DNA from 2 places in the Streptomyces sp. NPDC014894 genome. Region 2 is predicted to be linked to the other one. Evidence: predicted binding sites of a transcription regulator. Region 2 holds the regulator's gene; the other holds the start of a gene.
What was found. The regulator HspR, encoded in region 2, represses chaperone genes until heat shock. The targets are predictions, from matches to a motif close to TTGAGNNNNNNNNNCTCAA.
Positions count from the first base shown of each region.

Region 1 (3,411 bases), on a different contig from region 2:
GCCGGTCATCGCCACGTCCGTGCGCACCGGGCGTCCGGAGAGCAGCGACGCCAGCGCGGTCGTCATGGTGATGCCCGCGCTCGGGCCGTCCTTGGGGACCGCGCCCGCCGGGAAGTGGATGTGCACGCCCCGGTCCTTGAGGTCGGCGACCGGGAGTTCGGTCTCCGCCCCGCGCGAGCGCAGGAAGCTCAGCGCGATCTGCGCCGACTCCTTCATCACATCGCCCAGCTGGCCGGTGAGGGTCAGCCCCGACGCGCCCGTCTCCGGATCGGCCAGCGACGCCTCCACAAAGAGGACGTCACCGCCCGCCCCGGTGACCGCGAGTCCGGTGGCGACGCCGGGCACGGCGGTCCGGCGCTCGGCCGGGTCCTGGGCGGACTCGGGCACATGGTGCGGCCGTCCGATCAGATCGCGCAGCTGCTCCGCGCCGATCGTGAACGGCAGCTCCCGGTCGCCCAGCTCGTGCTGGGCGGCCACCTTGCGCAGCAGCCTGGCGATGGCGCGCTCCAGATTCCGCACCCCGGCCTCCCGGGTGTACTCCCCGGCGAGCCGGCGCAGCGCCGACTCCTCCAGGACGATCTCGTCCGACTCCAGTCCCGCACGCTCCAGCTGGCGCGGGAGCAGGTGGTCCCGGCCGATGACGACCTTTTCGTCCTCGGTGTAGCCGTCCAGCCGGACGACCTCCATCCGGTCGAGCAGCGCCTCCGGGACGGCCTCCAGCACATTGGCGGTGGCCAGGAAGACGACATCGCTCAGATCGAGTTCGACCTCCAGGTAGTGGTCGCGGAAGGTGTGGTTCTGCGCCGGGTCCAGGACTTCGAGGAGGGCGGCCGCCGGGTCGCCCCGGAAGTCCGAGCCGACCTTGTCGATCTCGTCGAGCAGGACCACCGGGTTCATCGACCCGGCCTCCTTGATCGCCCGGACGATACGGCCGGGAAGGGCTCCGACGTAGGTACGCCGGTGGCCGCGGATCTCCGCCTCGTCCCGGACGCCGCCGAGGGCGACCCGGACGAACTCACGGCCCATCGCGTGCGCGACGGACTCGCCGAGCGAGGTCTTGCCCACGCCGGGCGGGCCGACGAGCGCCAGCACCGCGCCGCCGCGCCGTCCGCCGACCACGCCGAGTCCGCGCTCGGAGCGCCGCTTGCGCACCGCCAGGTACTCGGTGATCCGCTCCTTCACGTCCTGGAGGCCCGCGTGCTCGGCGTCGAGGACGGTCTGGGCGCCCCGGATGTCGTACGCGTCCTCGGTGCGCTTGTTCCACGGCAGTTCGAGGACGGTGTCGAGCCAGGTGCGGATCCAGGAGCCCTCGGGGCTCTGGTCGCTGGCCCGCTCCAGCTTCTCGACCTCCTTGAGCGCGGCCTCGCGGACGTGCTCGGGCAGCTCGGCGGCCTCGACCCGGGCCCGGTAGTCGTCGGACTCCTCGCCCTCGCTCTCGCCGTTCAGCTCGCGCAGCTCCTTGCGGACGGCGTCGAGCTGGCGGCGGAGCAGGAACTCGCGCTGCTGCTTGTCGACGCCCTCCTGGACGTCCTTGGCGATGGACTCGGCCACGTCCTGCTCGGCGAGGTGCTCGCGGAGCTGGTCGGTGGCGAGCTTCAGCCGGGCGACCGGGTCGGCGGTCTCCAGCAGCTCGATCCGCTGGGCGGTGGTGAGGAACGGCGAGTAGCCGGAGTTGTCGGCGAGCTGGGAGACGTCGTCGATCTGCTGGACGCGGTCCACGACCTGCCAGGCGCCGCGGCGCTTCAGCCAGTCGGTGGCCAGCGCCTTGTACTCCGTCACCAGCTCGGCGACCTGCCCGGGGAGCGGCTCGGGGGCCGCCTCGTCCACCCGGGCGCCCTCGACCCAGAGCGCCGCCCCGGGTCCTGTGGTGCCCGCGCCGATGCGCACCCGGCCGCGCCCCTTGATGAGCGCCCCGGGGTCGCCGTCGGAGAGCCGGCCGACCTGCTCGACGGTCCCGAGCACACCGATCGCGGCGTAGTTCCCGTCGACCCGCGGAACAAGCAGCAACTCGGGCTTGCTGCCCTCGGTGAGCTGCACGGCCTGCGCGGCCTCGACCGCGGCCCGCACCTCGGCGTCCGTCAGGTCGAGCGGCACCACCATTCCGGGCAGCACGACCTCGTCGTCGAGAGGCAGCACCGGCAGGGTGAGCGGTGTGAAGGTCTGGGACTCAGCAGCCATGATCTCCCCTTAGGCAGTGAAGTTGAGCTATGTGGACTCAATGCACGGGGCCGCCGAGATGTTCCCGCCCCTCTGTTCGCCCACAGCGATCACCCTTCGGCGCCCGGCCCTCCCCTCCCGTACAGGGGCGTCCCGCGCACGGGAACCGGAGGAGCGGGGGCCGGCGACAGAGCCGGTGTGAGATGGAGCGGGCCCCAGCGGGGCAGACCCAGGACGGGACGGTCCGGAGCACGACGACGCGTCGCCGCCGCGCGCCGTGGCGGCCCGGCGGGACGCCGACGCGCTCGCCGCGCTGTACGACCGGCACGCGGGCCCGCCGTGAGCCGCGCCGCGCCGGCCCGGCTCGCCCCGGACACGCACCCGCCGGGAGGCACGGCATGACCGGCTGGCATGTGGCCGAACGGCTCGCCGAGCGGTACGCGGAGGGTTCGGCCGCCGAGGCCCGGTCGGTGGAGAAGCACGTCGAGGGCTGCGGCGGCTGCGCCGCCCGGGTGTCCGCCGGGGCACGGGGGTGCGCGGCGGGCCCCGTGCTCGCCGACGTCCGCGCGGCGGCGCCGGCCGAGGCCGCCCTCGCCGAATCCGCGGGGCGGGTCCCGGCCCGGGCCCCGGCCCGTCCGTCGCCGGTCCCCGGCCCGCTGGTCCGCCTCCTGCGGGCGGCCGGCCCCGCGCTCCGCGGATCCTGGCTGAGCGCGCCGGTCCGGGCCGTCGGGGGCGCGCCGTTCCTGGCGTACGGCATCGGCCACGAGGCCGCCGGGCCGCTGCCGCTCGCGCTCTCCCCCGCGCTGCCGCCGACGGGGGCGGCGCTCTCGTACGGCCGGCACGCCGACCCGATGCGCGAGATCGCCGCGTCCGGCCGGGCAGGGCTCCCGGGCCCGGTCCGGGACCTCGTCGGCGCCCTCCGTCGCCGCCGGTCCGGCGGAGGACGCGGCGTTCGCCGCGGCCCTGGACCGCCTCCGGAGCATGGACCGGGAGGAGCGCGTGCGCCGGCTCTCCGAGTACTTCGCCACCACGGCGTCCCGCGACACGGCGAAGGTCCCCGCGCTCTGACCGCGCCCGACCGCCCCGCCCGCTCCGGCGCGGGCCCGGCGCGGGCGGGACCGGGCCAGGCCGGGAGGACGCGTACCGGGCGAAGGTCGGCCAAAACCGCTTGCTCCACCCGGCTTCGGACCCCAGCATGACGACCACCGCCCCGCCGACCCCGGAGGTCACATGTCCCTCAGCGCTCCCGTCACC
Region 1 covers NZ_JBIBWD010000001.1:47,565-50,975, reverse strand. Annotated here, with positions in the region: gene lon (endopeptidase La) at 1-2,178, opposite strand, end outside; gene ACF089_RS00205 (spermidine synthase) at 3,388-3,411, shown strand, end outside.
Region 1: a site for HspR is predicted at 2,201-2,219, ahead of lon (endopeptidase La). Genes of this name have one in related genera too.

Region 2 (3,411 bases):
GGTCACGGTCAAGGAGATCGCCACGGCGAATCTGCTGTCCGAGCTGCTGCCCGTGCTGGACGACGTCGGGCGGGCGCGCGAGCACGGGGAGCTGGTGGGCGGCTTCAAGTCGGTCGCCGAGTCCCTGGAGACCGCGGCCGCCAAGATGGGCCTCCAGCAGTTCGGCAAGGAGGGCGAGCCCTTCGACCCGACGATCCACGAGGCGCTGATGCACAGCTACGCGCCTGATGTCACCGAGACCACATGCGTCGCGGTGCTTCAGCCGGGGTATCGCATCGGCGAGCGGACCATCAGGCCCGCCCGGGTCGCGGTGGCCGAGCCCCAGCCCGGTGCGACGCCCGCGTCCGGCAAGGACGAGGCGGCGGACGACGAGGAGAGCGGTGGCCCGGACGAGGGCTGACGCCAGACAGGCGGAGAACGGCCGGGAGCATCTCCCGGAGGGCTTCCGGGGGATCTCCCCGGAAGCCCTTCGGGGGCGCTTCCCGCAGACCGTCCGGAAGGAGGGATGTCGATGAGCACGAAGGACTTCGTCGAGAAGGACTACTACAAGGTCCTCGGCGTCCCCAAGGACGCCACCGAGGCCGAGATCAAGAAGGCGTACCGGAAGCTCGCCCGCGAGTTCCACCCGGACGCCAACAAGGGCGACGCCAAGGCGGAGGAGCGCTTCAAGTCGATCTCCGAGGCCAATGACATCCTCGGCGACCCCAAGCGGCGCAAGGAGTACGACGAGGCCCGCGCCCTCTTCGGCAACGGCGGCTTCCGGGCCGGACCCGGCGCGGCGGGCGGCGGCGGTTCGTTCAACTTCGACCTGGGCGACCTCTTCGGCGGCGGCCCCCAGGGCGGCGGCGGGCAGGGCGCTCCCGGGGCCGGCGGCTTCGGCGGCGGTCTCGGCGATGTGTTCGGCGGCCTGTTCAACCGGGGCGCCGGCCCGGCCGGTCCCCGTACCCAGCCCCGGCGCGGCCAGGACGTCGAGTCCGAGGTGACGCTCAGCTTCACCGAGGCGGTCGACGGGGCCACGGTCCCGCTCCGGATGTCCAGCTCGGCCGCGTGCAAGGCATGTTCGGGCACCGGCGACAAGAACGGCACGCCCCGCGTCTGCCCGACCTGCGTCGGCACCGGCCAGGTCTCGCGCGGCGGCAGCGGCTCCTTCTCGCTGACCGACCCGTGCGTCGAGTGCAAGGGGCGCGGACTGATCGCGCAGGACCCGTGCGAGGTCTGCAAGGGCAGCGGACGGGCCCGTTCCTCGCGCACCATGCAGGTCAGGATTCCGGCGGGCGTCTCCGACGGCCAGCGGATCCGGCTGCGCGGCAAGGGCGCGCCCGGCGAGCGCGGCGGACCCGCCGGCGATCTCTATGTCGTCGTCCACGTCGGGGACCACCCCGTCTTCGGCCGCAAGGGCGACAATCTGACCGTCACCGTGCCGGTGAGCTATCCGGAGGCGGTGCTCGGCGGCGAGGTGAAGGTGCCCACCCTGGGCGGGCCCCCGGTCACCCTGAAGCTGCCCGCGGGCACCCCCAACGGGCGGACGATGCGCGCCCGCGGCAAGGGAGCGGTCCGCAAGGACGGCACCCGCGGCGATCTGCTGGTCACCGTCGAGGTCGCGGTCCCCGAGGAGCTGAGCGACAAGGCGAAGGACGCGCTGGAGGCCTACCGCGAAGCCACCGCGGAGGAGGATCCGCGGGCCGAGCTGTTCCAGGCCGCGAAGGGAGCATGACATGGACGGAAGGCGTCGCAATCCCTATGAGCTGACCGATGAGTCGCCGGTGTATGTGATCTCGGTGGCGGCTCAGCTCTCCGGTCTGCATCCGCAAACGTTGCGGCAGTACGACCGGTTGGGTCTGGTCTCGCCCGGCCGTACCGCCGGGCGGGGGCGGCGCTATTCCGCCCGTGACATCCAGCTGCTGCGCACCGTGCAGCAGCTGTCGCAGGACGAAGGCATCAATCTCGCCGGGATCAAGCGGATCATCGAGCTGGAGCACCAGGTCGCGGCCCTTCAGTCCCGGGTGGCCGAGCTGTCGGCCGCCGTCGAGAACGCGGCCGTGGCCATCCAGCAGCGCGAGGCCCAGGTGCACGCCTCCTACCGGCGCGATCTCGTGCCGTACCAGGACGTGCAGCAGACCAGCGCGCTGGTGGTCTGGCGGCCCAAGCGCGGCGAGTAGGGCCCTTCCTCCGGACCGGGCCGCCGCCGCAGGGACCGCAGATGGGCCGGTGAGCCGCTGTGCGGCCCACTCGCCCGCCTACGGGGCCTGGACGCCCTTCCCGGTCCGACAGGCCGTCAGACGCCCCGTAAGGGGCTGTCACGGCCGGAGCCACACACATCGCCCCCGGCGCGGTTCGCGCCGGGGGCGATGGTTTCCGGTCGTTCCCGGCCGTTCTTCCGCCAGGAGTGCCGTGGAGCGCTCCTACGATCGGCAGGAGTCGTGCTCCAGGATCCTCGACTGGGCGATCAGATACCCCAGCTGGGTCCGGCTGCCGCTGCCCAATGACGATCCCAGCTTGGCGATATGGGCCCGGCAGGTACGGACGTTCATCCCCAGCCGGCGGGCGATCGCCTCATCCACATGCCCTTCCACCAGCAGTTTCGCGATGGAACGCTGCACTCCCGTGATGCCGTTGAGGTCCGGCCCGTACGACACCGGCTCCTCCCAGGGCAGTCCGTGCAGCCAGAACTGCTCGAAGACCCCGACGAGATACTCCACGATCCCCTTGTGCCGCAGCTCCAGCGCCGAGAGCCGGTCGCTGCTCGCCGGGATGAAGGCGACTCTGCGGTCCACGATGATCAGCCGGTCGATTATCTCCTCCAGCGTCCGCACCTCCACGCCCGAGGGCCCCACCTGCTCCATGTAGGCGAGCGTCGCCGGGTGGTGCCTGGCGGTGTGCTGGTAGAGCGTGCGCATCCGTACACCCCGCTCGATCAGCGGTTCCACCCTGCGCAGCGCCTTCTCCAGGATGTGGGGCTGCCGCCCGCTGCCGGGCTGGACGGTGAGCAGCTCCTCCGTGCAGTCCGCGGTGACCTGGTCGAGGGTCGAGTTGATGCGGTTGAGACCCTCCAGGACGGTTACGCCCTGGGGGGCGGTGGAATTCTGAGCGGTGAAGGCCATGAATGGCTCAAGAGCATCGGTCAGAGCGACAGTTCGTCGTCTCCTCTCTTGGATCTCCCGCTCAATGGGGTGTATCAGCTGTGTCAGCGCGGTGGTCGGAGGCACCGGACGGAGCCACTGCGCGTCGTCGGGATCCGGGTGCAGCAGGGCGAGATCGAAGAGGCAAGGCATGGGTTCCGCCTCCGACCGGGCGATTCGTCCGGTGCGAAGAGCGGTGATGTACAGACTTTTCCCAGCCTCGCACAGCTCGCCGTCTGCATGAGGGTGTCCGAATTCGCCCTCGTTAGACGTCATATGCACCCCCTCAGGC
Region 2 covers NZ_JBIBWD010000007.1:434,755-438,165, forward strand. Annotated here, with positions in the region: gene grpE (nucleotide exchange factor GrpE) at 1-400, shown strand, start outside; gene dnaJ (molecular chaperone DnaJ) at 512-1,714, shown strand; gene ACF089_RS19640 (heat shock protein transcriptional repressor HspR) at 1,716-2,159, shown strand; gene ACF089_RS19645 (helix-turn-helix transcriptional regulator) at 2,403-3,395, opposite strand.